DNA from 3 places in the Terrabacter sp. 2RAF25 genome. Region 1 is predicted to be linked to each of the others. Evidence: riboswitches for the same ligand, from Rfam matches in the RefSeq annotation. Region 1 holds a riboswitch; each other region holds the start of a gene.
The links. A riboswitch is a leader RNA that binds a small molecule or an ion and turns the genes downstream of it on or off. The one in region 1 is predicted to bind S-adenosylmethionine.

Region 1 (4,008 bases):
CTCGGAGCCGGCCAGCGGCTTGACCTTGCCGGCGCGCACCGCCTTGTTGAAGTCGTCGACGTGCTTGAACCCGAACGCGGCGAGGTCGTCGTAGCGCTGGTCCATCTCCTTGACGACCCACGCGAGGGCCTCGGCGGCCTTCTTGGGGTTGGTGATGATGGGCGTGATGAGGTGCGGGATGCCTTCGTATGCCGTCAGCTCGACGCGCTTCGGGTCGACGAGGATGAGGCGCACCTCTTCGGGCGTCGAGCGCATGAGGATCGAGGTGATCATCGAGTTCACGAAGCTCGACTTGCCGGAGCCGGTGGCGCCGGCGACGAGCAGGTGCGGCATCTTCGCGAGGTTGGCGATGACGTACGCGCCCTCGACGTCCTTGCCGACGCCCATGACCATCGGGTGCTCGTTGGTTCGGGCCGTGTTGCTGCGCAGCACGTCGCCGAGCGAGACGTTCTCGCGGTCGAGGTTGGGGATCTCGATGCCGATGGCCGACTTGCCCGGGATGGGGCTGAGGATGCGCACGTCGGCCGAGGCGACGGCATACGCGATGTTCTTGGAGAGGGCGGTGACGCGCTCGACCTTGGTGCCCGAGCCGAGCTCGACCTCGTAGCGCGTGACGGTCGGTCCACGGGTGAACCCGGTGACGGCGGCGTCGATGTCGAACTGGTCGAAGACGTTGGTCAGCGACTCGACGACGCGGTCGTTGGTCTCGCTGCGGGTCTTGTGCGGCGGCCCGGGCGTCAGCATCGAGTGGTCGGGCAGCTGGTAGGTGATGTCGCCGCCGAGGCTCAGCTGCTCGACGCGGGCAGGCAGGTCGGACATGGGCGGCGGGATGAGCTCGGCCTTGGGCCCCACCTTGCTCGTGTCGGGGGCACCGAGTGTCTTCGGGTCGGTCGCGTCGATGGCCTTCTCGCCGGACGGCCGCGGCGCCAGCACGCCCGGAGCGGTCGGGCGCTTCTCGCCGGGACGCAGGCGCGTGGTCGGCTCGTCGTCGTCGGCGCCCTTCTGCGCGGCCTGACGGAAGGCCTCGTCGCCGTCGCGGTCGGACAGGTCGACGGCCTTGCGCCGCGCCCGCTTGACCGCGGCTGCCGGTGCGTCGTCGCCGGCGTGGGGCTCGACGTCGGTGTCGTGGTGGCCCCGGTCGATGACGAGTGCCTTGAGCTGACGCAGGCGCGCCGGGATCAGGTTGACGGGCGTCGCCGTGATGACGAGCAGGCCGAAGATGCCCAGCAGGACCAGCAGCACGAGCGCGCCGTAGGGCGACACGGCGGCCGCGAGGGGGCTCGAGGCGAGGAAGCCGAGGATGCCGCCGGCGGCGCGCATGCCGTCGGCCCCGTCTGGCGGGTTGGGGATGCCGTCGGCCAGGTGCGCGAGACCGCAGGCGGCGAAGGTGAGCGCGACGGTGCCGACGACGATGCGGTTGGTCGTCGCCTCGTCCTGGGGGGCGCGGAGCATGCGGAGGCCGAGGGCCAGCAGGACGAGCGGGACGGCATACGCGACCCGGCCGAACGTGCCCGCGAAGATCGCGTGGACGACCTGGCCGAACGAACCGGCGACGCCCCACCACTCGCGGGCCGCGACGACGACGGCGAGGGCGAGCAGTGCGAAGCCGATGCCGTCGCGGCGGTGCTCGGGCTCGAGGTCGGCGGCGCTGTGGCCGACGCGTCGGACCGCTCCCCCGGCCATGTGCGAGACACCCATCCAGGTGCTCCGCATGGCGCTGAGCGGGAAGGGGAGCCCGCCGTCACGGGTCTTGGAGGCGGCCTTCGCCGGCGGCTTGCGCGCGGCAGGCTTGCGCTGCGCGGGGCGGGTCGAGCGGGCAGCGGGTGGGCGTGACGAGGCGCTGCCGGTCGCCCCCTTGGCGCGGGTGGCCGCGGCGGTGCTCGAGCGCTGGCTGCTGGACGGACGTGACCCCATGGTCGCACCGTACGTCAAGGCACCTCTGAACTCACGCGTCACACGCGCAACAGGGCACATCGGCACGACGGCAGCCGGGGTTCCCGGAAGGGGCGCTGACACCAAGATCACCCTGTCGCCACCGGCCCGCCTGGTCGACGACGCGTCTCAGATGCCGACACCTGTGGACCGGAGGGTGGACACACAGCGAGCGCCCGCCTATCTTCGATGCCAGGTCATGAGTGCCAGTGACAAGCCCCGGCTCGCTGGCCAGCAACCCTCCTCCGCGGTGGGGTGCTCCGGGTGACGACCAGGTCGACCCCGATGAGCTCGTGTGATCCGGGTCGGCAAGCGCGGACCTGCATCCGGTGGGTCCCTGGCCCCTGGAGCACTCCCATGTCGGTTCTTCCCAGCACCTCACTCTGTGGTGGCACCCCCGCCCCCATCGTCCGGACGCGCGCGCTGCACGTCGTCCCCGAGGCCGCCTCCTTGCCGGCGGTCGTCGGCGCGGGGCTCCGCGTCCCGACGCTGCGCGGCGACACGGCATACGCGAACCTCGACCACGCCGCCTCGACGCCCGCGCTCGAGACCGTCAAGGCCGCCGTCGACCGGGCCCTGGTGACGTACTCCTCCGTGCACCGGGGGGCCGGCTTCGCCTCACGCCTGACGAGCGCCTGGTACGAGCAGGCCCGCGCCGAGGTGGCCGCGTTCGTCGGCGCCCGCGAAGACGACTCGGTCATCTTCACGCGTACGACCACCGACTCGTGGGCGCTGCTGAGCAAGGCGTTGCCGAGTCGCACGACCGTCTTCGTCTTCGGCACCGAGCACCACTCGACCCTGCTGCCCTGGGGGCGGTTCCGCACCGTGCGCCTGCCGGTGCCGCAGACGGTCGAGGACGCGCACGCCCTGCTCGAGGAGGCCCTCGACGACCACCCGTCGCGCCACCGCCTCGTCGTGCTCACGGCTGCCTCGAACGTCACGGGCGAGGTGTGGCCCGTCGAGCGCTTCGCGGCGCTGGCCCACGCCCACGGCGCCCGCATCGCCGTCGACGCCGCCCAGCTCTCGGCCCACCGCACCATCGACCTCGCGGGCTGGGACGCCGACTACGTCGCCTTCTCGGGCCACAAGACGTACGCCCCTTACGGCACAGGCGTGCTGGCCGGGCGCTCCGACTGGCTCGACGCCGGCAACCCCTACCTGCTCGGCGGCGGCGCGACGCGCTCGGTCACCGAGGAGGGCACGACGTGGGCCACCGGCCCCGCCCGCCACGAGGGCGGCAGCCCCAACGTGATCGGCGCGATCGCCCTCGCCGCCGCGTGTGCGACGATCAGCCGCCACCGCGAGGTCATCGAGGCCCACGAGGCGCAGCTGCTCGAGCGCCTGAGCGCCGGCCTCGACGAGGTCCCCGGCGTCGAGGTGCTCTCCATCTTCGGCGAGGGCCACGACCGCGTCGGCGTCGTCGCGTTCACCATCGACGGCTGGGACTCCTCGCTCGTCTCGCAGGTGCTCTCGGTAGAGCATGGCATCGGAGTGCGCGACGGCAAGTTCTGCGCCCACCTGCTCGTCGACGAGCTCCTCGACGACCCGTGGGGCGAGAGGTCGGGCACCGCCGTTCGCGCGAGCATCGGTCTCGGCTCGACGCTCGAGGGCGTCGAGCGTCTCGTCTCGGCCGTCGCGGGGCTCGTGGAGCACGGCCCGTCGGCCGACTGGACGCTGTCCGACTCGGGATGGGCCGTCGACGGCCCCGACCCACGCGACGTCGAGGTCGAGCGTCCCTGGTGACCTTCGGTCGGCGACCTGGCCACCCTGCCGGGGCCGGGGCCGGGCCCGGCCGGCCGACTGACCTGGCCCCGGTGCGCTCAGCGCTTCGGTAGCGAGTAGCTGGCCCAGACCGCGGCGTGGTCAGCCCGGTTGATCGCGACCTGCCCGGCGGAGACGACAGTCAGGCCGCGACTCAGCAGGTGGTCGAGCTGCACGAAGGCCGGGAGACGGTTGCCTGCGAAAGGCCAGGTGCGCACCCAGCCCTGGCCGTCGGTGCGTTGCGCGTCCTCGAGCCCCTGGGCGAGGTCTCTCAGGCCGGGGTGCCCGTAGTCCGCGTTGAAGTCACCGGCCATC
Region 2 (4,008 bases), on a different contig from region 1:
ACGGCATGGCTGCCGAGTACGACGAGCAGGGCAACTACAAGTACCCCGAGGGCTTCGACCCGGAGACGAACGAGTGGCTCGAGGGCTTCGACGCCCAGCGCGAGAAATGGGAGCGTCAGTACGCCGACGCCCACGCCCGCTGGGAGGCCCACAAGGCCCAGGTCGACGCCGCGACGAAGGCCGACGCCGAGGCTGCGGCCAACGCCGGCTCTGCGACGTCCTACTCGTCCGCGACCGGTGACGTTGCCGACGCCGGCGACGCCGACCGTGGCGAGCGCGCCCCGCGCAACGCTCCGGCCCCGGCCGAGGGCACCCTGGCTTCCGACGAGGCGCTTGCGGCGCTTCGCGAGAAGCTGACGGGCAACTGACGCCAGTCGTCGCCTGACACGAGAGCCCCGGACCACCACGGTCCGGGGCTCTCGTGCGTCCAGGCGGGCGTCCCCACGAGGATGGCGTGCTCGCCGACGGGGCGGTTCGGCTGCGCCGGCGCTGACGGACAGCGTGGCGCGATGGAGTGCAATGACTTCCAGCGCGCCGCCCTGCGCACCGCGCGAGACGCGTGCCGGTCCGCGAGCTTGTCGACGTTCTTCCGGGTGACCTCGTCGAGGGATAGGCCCAGGGGCGCAAAACCCTGACGGGGCCGAGGGCCCGGGAGGAGAATCGGGCTGTGAAGATCTGGCCCCTGTCCTGCCACATCATGGGGTGGCACCAGTTCCGGCGGAAGCCGGGTGACACGGAGATGCTGGTCTGTCAGCGGTGCGGCAAGCAGGAGCTGGCCTGGACGAAGCGGATGCGCGACAAGGCCGACAACCCCTGGTCATGACGGGACCCTGCTGACGGTCCCGCCGCTGCCTCAGCCGCCGAGCGGGAAGGACCGCATGAGCCGCCAGCCCGGAGTGGCGCTGGCCAGCGGTGGTCCGCTCCAGAGCTGCAGCCGGTCGACGACCTGCGACAGCGGGAGCTGTGACGCCAGCTCCTGCTCGATGGCGCGTAGTGCGGCGACGCCGCTGCCGTGACCGACCGTCAGGTGGGGGTGGAGATCGTCGAAAACGCCGCCGTAGATGGGGTAGTCGGGGAAGGCCCGTTCGACGCGACGGGTGAGGGCGACGATGGACCCCAGGTCATCGGGTTCGAGGAAGAGGACGTCGTCGCCGAACCACCCCGTCCTCGAGAACATGAGATCCAGCGCGGGCGTCGCGCGGCACAGCGCCGCGAGAGCCGACAGGTCGCCGTCCTCGACGAGCGCCCAGGGCTTGAAGGGGTAGGCCACCGTGACGTGGGCCGGGACGCCCATGCGGGCCGAGAGGTCGTGACGCTCCCGGTGCCGGGCCACCGCGGGCTCGGCCGCCGGGATGGCGAGCAGCAGCGCGGACTCGGCCGAAGTGTCGGAGGTCATGAGCTGACTACGAGCGCAGGGACAGGCCGGCCGCGTCGAGCGCCTCCTCGAGGATGCGCAGTGCTCGCGGGCCGAAGCCGTGCAGGGTGAGCAGTTCGCTCTCGTCGTGGTCGACGAGCTGGTCGAGTCGTGTCACGCCGATCGAGGACAGGGCGCGGGTGGCCGGTGCGCCGATCTTGGGCAGGCCGTCGTCAGGCATGTACCGATGGTACGAGGCTTCGCCCTGACCGTCCGGACACCTGGCGTCCGACTGCGCGAAGCGACGATGTGGGTTTCCGTGCCACCCGCCGCGGGCGCGGTGTCTCAAGATGCAAGAAGGACCACAACCTATTTCCGACTGATTTGCTAGGAATTAGATCCGGGAAGGGCGCGGCGATGGAGACGAAAAGCCATGCGCCACAGTCGGACTCGCACTCGACGGCTCGAGATCGGCATTGCTCCAATCGATACGAAACGGCCGCTTGGCCCGATTGACGGCCTCGGGGAGGGTTCGTAGTGTCATCGACAGGTCAAGAGTTCCAGCGCAAAGCCCCGGCTCGCTGGACAGCAACCCTCCTCCGCGGCGGGGTGCTCCGGGTGAGGACCAGGCCATCGCCAAGTGGCGACGGCAAGCGCGGACTCGAGGTGATCGGGTTCAGGACCCGAGGAGCCGTCATGGCGCGCACCACGAGCACCCGACTGGTGCTGCGTCGTCACGTCGACCTGCTCCGTGTGTCCAGCGCGCTCTGTCGTCGCTGACGACGGACCGACGCGGCCGCCGAGCACCTCGGCCGGCCTCCCCGGTGCCCGGCCACGCGCGGTGACCCCGCCCAGCCGCTGCGCCGCAACCGAATGACCCTGCCCGCCCGCTCGCCCGAGCGGCCGACGGGCCCTCCGACGCACCTTCAGGAGACCAACCGTGTCCACCACCTCGGCCGTGCGCCCACTCGCCACGGACCCGCCGCCCACGGCAGCCCCACCGGCACCACTCCGCCCCGCCACCGCCCCTGCCCTGACCGTCGTGCCGCGTCGCAACCCCTGGACGTGGGTCGGCGTCGCGGCCGTCGCCGTGCTCGTCGCGATGTTCGTCAACGGCTTGGCCACCAACCCCGGTTGGGACTGGCCCACCTTCGCCCGCTACTTCGCGACCGAGACCGTCATCAAGGCGCTGGGCACGACGATCCAGCTCACGGTCCTCGGAACCGTCGCCGGCTTCGTCCTCGGCGTCGCGCTGGCCGCGATGCGCTTGTCTCCCAATGCTTTTCTACGATCGGTCGCTTGGGCCTACATCTGGGCGTTCCGGTCCATCCCGTTGATCGTCCAGCTGCTCTTCTGGTTCAACATCGCCTACCTCTACCAGACCGTCTCGTTCGGCCTGCCGTTCGGGCCGTCGTTCGGCAGCGTCGCGACGAACGACCTCTTCGGGGTGCTCGGTGCCGCAGTGCTCGGCCTCGCCCTGCACCAGGCGGCGTACGCTGCGGAGATCATCCGGGGTGGCATCCTCTCGGTCGACGAGGGCCAGCGCGAGGCCGCCTCGGCCCTCGGCATCCCGCGCCGCCGACAGTTTCTCCGCATCGTGCTGCCCCAGGCGATGCGCTCGATCCTGCCGAACGCCGCCAACGAGGTCATCAGCCTCTTCAAGGGCACCTCGATCGTGTCGGTGCTCGCGATCCCCGAGCTCTTCTACCAGGTGCAGGTGATCTACGGCCGCAACTCGAGGGTCGTGCCGCTGCTGCTCGTCGCGACGGTCTGGTACATCATCCTCACCACGCTGCTGTCGATCGGCCAGTACTACGTCGAGCGCCACTTCGCCCGCGGAAGCTCACGCACGCTGCCGCCGACGCCGTTGCGGCGTTTGCGTTCCCGCTGGGCCGCCTTCGCGACCTCGACCTCGCGCACCGACGGCTCGACCGTCGAGGGGGTGGCCCGATGACCGCCGTCGTCGACCTCCGCGGCGTCACGAAGTCGTTCGGCCCGAACCGTGTGCTCGACGACGTCGACCTCGAGCTCGCCGAAGGCACGGTCACCGTCATCCTCGGCCCGTCCGGCTCCGGCAAGTCGACCCTCCTGCGCACCATCAACCACCTCGAGAAGGTGGACCGCGGGCAGGTGCGGGTGGGCGGCGCCCTCATCGGCTACCGCCAGGTGGGAGAGCGCCTCCACGAGCTGCCCGAGCGTGAGGTGCTGCGCCAGCGCAGCCGCATCGGCTTCGTGTTCCAGAACTTCAACCTCTTCCCGCACCTGACCGTGCTGGACAACGTCGTGGAGGCGCCGGTCTCGGCGCAGCGTCGCCGTCGCGACGAGGTGGAGTCCGAGGCGCGCGCCCTGCTCGACCGGGTCGGATTGGGAGACAGGGCCGCCGCCTACCCCCGGCAGCTGTCGGGAGGCCAGCAGCAGCGCGTGGCGATCGCGCGCGCCCTGGCCCTGCAGCCCGACGTCATCCTCTTCGACGAGCCGACCTCGGCGCTCGACCCCGAGCTCGTGGGGGAGGTGCTCGCCGTCATCAAGGAGCTCGCCCGTGACGGCGCCACCCTCGTCGTCGTGACCCACGAGATCGGCTTCGCCCGCGAGGTCGCCGACACGGTCGTCTTCCTCGACGAGGGACGCGTCGTCGAGCAGGGGCCCCCGAGCCA
Region 3 (4,008 bases), on a different contig from region 1:
CTCGTTGGGCCGGGCATGAAGACCCCGTCCCGCATCAAGATGGCCGCGACCGTCGCGTCCGTCGTGCGTGCCTCCTCACGACCCGGCGCTCCGGGCCTCGCGCAGCGGGCGCAGGCGGTGCCGCGCCTCGTGCGGTCCACTCTCGACGGCACGTATGCCGGCACGACCGTGCGGCGCCTCGGCCTCGTCGGTGCAGCGGTCGCGTACGTCGTGTCTCCCGTCGACCTGCTGCCCGAGGCGGTGCTCCCCGTGCTGGGGGCGGCCGACGACGCCGTCGTGATCACGTGGGCCATCAAGGTCCTCCTCGAGGAGACCGACCGTTTCCTCGCGTGGGAGGCCCGTGACGTGCCTGTCCGGGCGGGCGGCGTCAGCGACGGGATGCGCCGCGACCGCGACACCACGGGGGCTGCCGCGCCGGGGCGCGTCGCCGGATCGCGCACGGATCCGGGGCGGTCCGAGCGCGTGAGCCTGCCCGAGGGTGTGCGCCAGGCCGCGACGGACTATGTGCTCGAGTCGGTGCGCAAGCGTCTGGAGCGCTGACTCTCGAGCCTGCGACGACCGCTCCTCCAGCCCGGGTGCCGGTGGCGATCCACACCCCCTCGGGCCGAGCGGCCTTGGTCCACAGGCCTGCCCGGGGGCCTGTCGGCGTGTGGCCGGCGCGACCACGCTCGATCCATGCCGAAGATCTCATTGTCAGGGCCAGCTGAGCTGCTGACCATCATCCCCTTCCACCTCGGATTCCAGCCCGAGCGCAGCGTCGTCGTCGTGTGCTTCCACGGCAAGCGGCTCGGACTCGTGGCCCGCCAGGACGCCGTCGACCATCCGGTCGCGACCGAGTCCGCTCCCCAGCTGCTGCCGACCGTCCTCGACGGGAAGCCCTCGTCGGTGGCCGTCGTCGGCTTCGAGGACGAGCCCGACCAGTCGCTGCCCCTCCTCGAGGAGCTCGTCGAGGGTCTCGAGCGGGCAGGTGTCGTCGTGCGCGAACGGCTCGTCGTCCGCGGCGGGAGGTGGCGCTCGGTCGGGTGCGACTGCTGCCCCGACGAGGGGTGGCTGCTGCCCGAGCAGGCGGACGTGCCTGCCGTCGCGAGCTACGTCGCCCTGGGCCACTCCGTGCTTCCCGACCGAGCCTGCCTGGCCCGACTGGTCGAACCTCTCGACGCGGGCGCCCCGCGCCATGCCCTGACGGTCGCAGCCATCGACGACTGGCAACGCCGCTACGCAGATGCCGGCGGCTCGATCTCGGGTTCCGTGCCGGGCCCGGAGGCTGCCCGGTCGCGCAGGTCGGGTTGGAGGCGCCGGCCCGCTGACGCCGGTCTCAGTGTCCTCGACGGTGGTGACCTGTCGGCGAGACAGTTCCTCGTGAACGACGCGCTCGTCGCCTGGAGCGGCCTGCTGCACGGCGAGATCGAGGGCTTCGGGCTGGAGCACTGGCTCCCGGCGGTCGTCGGACCCCTGCGTGACGTGGAGTTCCGTGACGCCGTCGTGGGCTGGCTCTGCCCGGGCTCGGTGTCGCTGGAGTCGTTCCCCGACGAGCTGGTCGCCATGCTGGAGGTCTTCCTCGGCCCCGATCTGCACGTCCGCTCCTCGGCCGTTGCGGGTTCGGCATCGGCACCCGCGTCGCCCGCCTCCGCCTTCTCGTCTGGTGCCGGGCGCGGCAGTATGGCCGAGTGGATGAACGACCTCGACGGTGACTCGGAGGTACGAGACGACGCACTCGCGCCGAGCGCGCTCGACGGTGGCTGGGACGACTGGGACGATGCAGCAGCACCGCGCCTGCTGCTCTCGCGGCTCGAAGTGGTCTGCCGCATGACGCCGGCGGCCCATGCCGCGCCGCTGCTGTCCGTCGTCGCGTCGCTCGCGTGGTGGTGCGGTGACGGGGCCCGTGCCGGCGTCGCGGCCGACAGGGCGCTCGACCTCGAGCCAGACCACTGTCTGAGCCTGCTCGTCCGGCAGTCGCTCGACGTCGGGCTCCGACCTCCGGCGTGTGCCTAGGTGGTGCGTCCGCGACCCCACGGGGCTCGCTCGCGCTCCCGCGCTGGGGCGTCCCATGTCGTGGACCAGAGGGTCTGCTGCGGTGCGGCCCTCGGTTATGGTGGGCGAAGGTCATGAGTACCAGCGACAAGCCCCGGCTCGCTGGTCGGCAACCCTCCGTCGCGGTGGGGTGCCCCGGGTGAAGACCTGGCCGCACCCGCCGCGGGTGTGCGCAAGCGCGAACACCAGGAGTGCCTCGATGACCGTTACGCACCGGAAGCAGAGCACGCGTCGTCTCGCGCGCCCGGCCCCGGGCGCTGAGCTCGCGGGCGGGTCTCGTCCGGTCGGGCACGAACCTGCGCACGACGAGCCGTTCCGACGACAGCGCCCGGACGGCGCGTGGCGTGACGGTGACCACGTGGGCCACCGCCAGTTCGCGGACATCGGCGACGTGGAGCTCGAGCGCGGGGGAGCGGTGCCCGACGTCCGCATCGCGTACGAGACGTGGGGCCGGCTCAACGAGGCCGGAGACAACGTCATCCTCGTGGAGCACGCCCTCACCGGCGACAGCCACGTGGTCGGTGAGGCCGGCGACGGTCACGCCTCGCCGGGTTGGTGGAACTCCCTCATCGGCGCGGGTCGCACGGTCGACCCCGACGAGTGGTTCGTCGTCGCCGCCAACGTGCTCGGGGGCTGCCAGGGCAGCACCGGTCCCTCCAGCCCCGCCCCCGACGGGCGGGCCTGGGGAAGCCGTTTCCCGTACGTCACCGTGCGAGACCAGGTGGCGGCCGAGCGGGCCCTGCTCGACCACCTGGGCATCCGCCGACTGGCGGCTGTCGTCGGCGGATCGATGGGGGGCATGCGCGCCATCGAGTGGGCCGTCACGCATGCCAACGACGTCGACCGGTGCATCGTCCTCGCGTCGACCGCCTACGCGACCGCCGACCAGATCGCCTGGTGCCAGCCACAGCTGCTCGCGATCCGCAACGACCCCGACTTCGCCGGCGGCGACTACTACGCCGGCGACCGTCGCCCCGATGTAGGGCTCGGCCTCGCGCGCCGTATCGCCCACATCACCTATCGCACCGAGAGCGAGCTCGACGAGCGCTTCGGGCGCGAGGCGCAGCTGGGTGAGGACCCGTTGCGTGCCGGCGACCGGGGCAGGTTCGCCGTCGAGTCCTACCTCGACCACCATGCCGGCAAGCTCGCGCGCCGCTTCGACGCCAACTCGTACGTCGTCCTCACCGAGGCGATGAACTCGCACGACGTCGGCCGCGACCGCGGTGGTGTCGCGGCGGCCCTGGCGAGCGTCGAGGCTGACTGCACCATCGTGTCCGTCGACACCGACCGGCTCTACCCGCCGCGCCTCTCGGACGACCTCCATGCGGCGCTGCCTCGCTCGCACCGCGAGCACATCACGTCGGCGTTCGGGCACGACGGCTTCCTCATCGAGGAGGACCAGGTGGGGCGCATCGTCAGTGCCGCGCTCGCGCGCGGGCGGGCCGACCACACCTGAACCGTCCTGCGGCTCGGGGTGTTTCGGGCCGCGTCGGAGGCACCGACCGCAGGCTCAGCGCGGCACGCGCCGTGTGACGTGATTTCGGGTACGGTGCGAGCACTGCTTGTTTCCGTCCCAAGGAGGTCCGGGAAAGTGGCCATCGTCGTTGGTTATGTCGCCACCAAGGAAGGTCGCGCGGCGCTCAAGCGAGCCGCCGAGGAATGCGTCCTGCGAGGCACGAAGCTCGTCGTCATCAGCTCCCACCGGGGAGGCAAGGACTTCGACGCCAACGAGGCGCACCAGTTCGAGACCGAGCTCGCCCGCGTGCAGGCACTCCTCGATGAGAGGGGCCTCGAGCACGAGGTGCGCCAGCTCGTCCGCGGCAACGACCCCGCCGAGGACCTCATCTCCGTCGCCGAGGAGGAGAAGGCCGACTTCATCGTCATCGGCCTCCGGCGCCGCAGCCCGGTGGGCAAGCTCATCCTCGGCTCGAACGCCCAGCGGATCCTGCTCGACGCGAGCTGCCCCGTCCTCGCCGT

Region 2: another riboswitch for S-adenosylmethionine. It lies ahead of AB4091_RS13110 (putative leader peptide); the one in region 1 lies ahead of AB4091_RS09615 (aminotransferase class V-fold PLP-dependent enzyme).
Region 3: another riboswitch for S-adenosylmethionine. It lies ahead of metX (homoserine O-acetyltransferase MetX); the one in region 1 lies ahead of AB4091_RS09615 (aminotransferase class V-fold PLP-dependent enzyme).

Annotation. Positions count from the first base shown of each region.
Region 1 is NZ_JBFRGJ010000003.1:140,865-144,872, forward strand. Features, by position in the region: gene AB4091_RS09610 (DNA translocase FtsK 4TM domain-containing protein) at 1-1,914, opposite strand, end outside; SAM riboswitch class IV at 2,128-2,253, shown strand; gene AB4091_RS09615 (aminotransferase class V-fold PLP-dependent enzyme) at 2,290-3,675, shown strand; gene AB4091_RS09620 (endonuclease/exonuclease/phosphatase family protein) at 3,753-4,008, opposite strand, start outside.
Region 2 is NZ_JBFRGJ010000004.1:272,448-276,455, reverse strand. Features, by position in the region: gene rpsA (30S ribosomal protein S1) at 1-368, shown strand, start outside; gene AB4091_RS13125 (hypothetical protein) at 668-823, shown strand; gene AB4091_RS13120 (2'-5' RNA ligase family protein) at 854-1,396, opposite strand; gene AB4091_RS13115 (DNA-binding protein) at 1,404-1,595, opposite strand; SAM riboswitch class IV at 1,904-2,016, shown strand; gene AB4091_RS13110 (putative leader peptide) at 2,051-2,134, shown strand; gene AB4091_RS13105 (amino acid ABC transporter permease) at 2,295-3,308, shown strand; gene AB4091_RS13100 (amino acid ABC transporter ATP-binding protein) at 3,305-4,008, shown strand, end outside.
Region 3 is NZ_JBFRGJ010000008.1:306,415-310,422, forward strand. Features, by position in the region: gene AB4091_RS19145 (YkvA family protein) at 16-540, shown strand; gene AB4091_RS19150 (DUF4192 domain-containing protein) at 676-1,992, shown strand; SAM riboswitch class IV at 2,102-2,216, shown strand; gene metX (homoserine O-acetyltransferase MetX) at 2,231-3,487, shown strand; gene AB4091_RS19160 (universal stress protein) at 3,623-4,008, shown strand, end outside.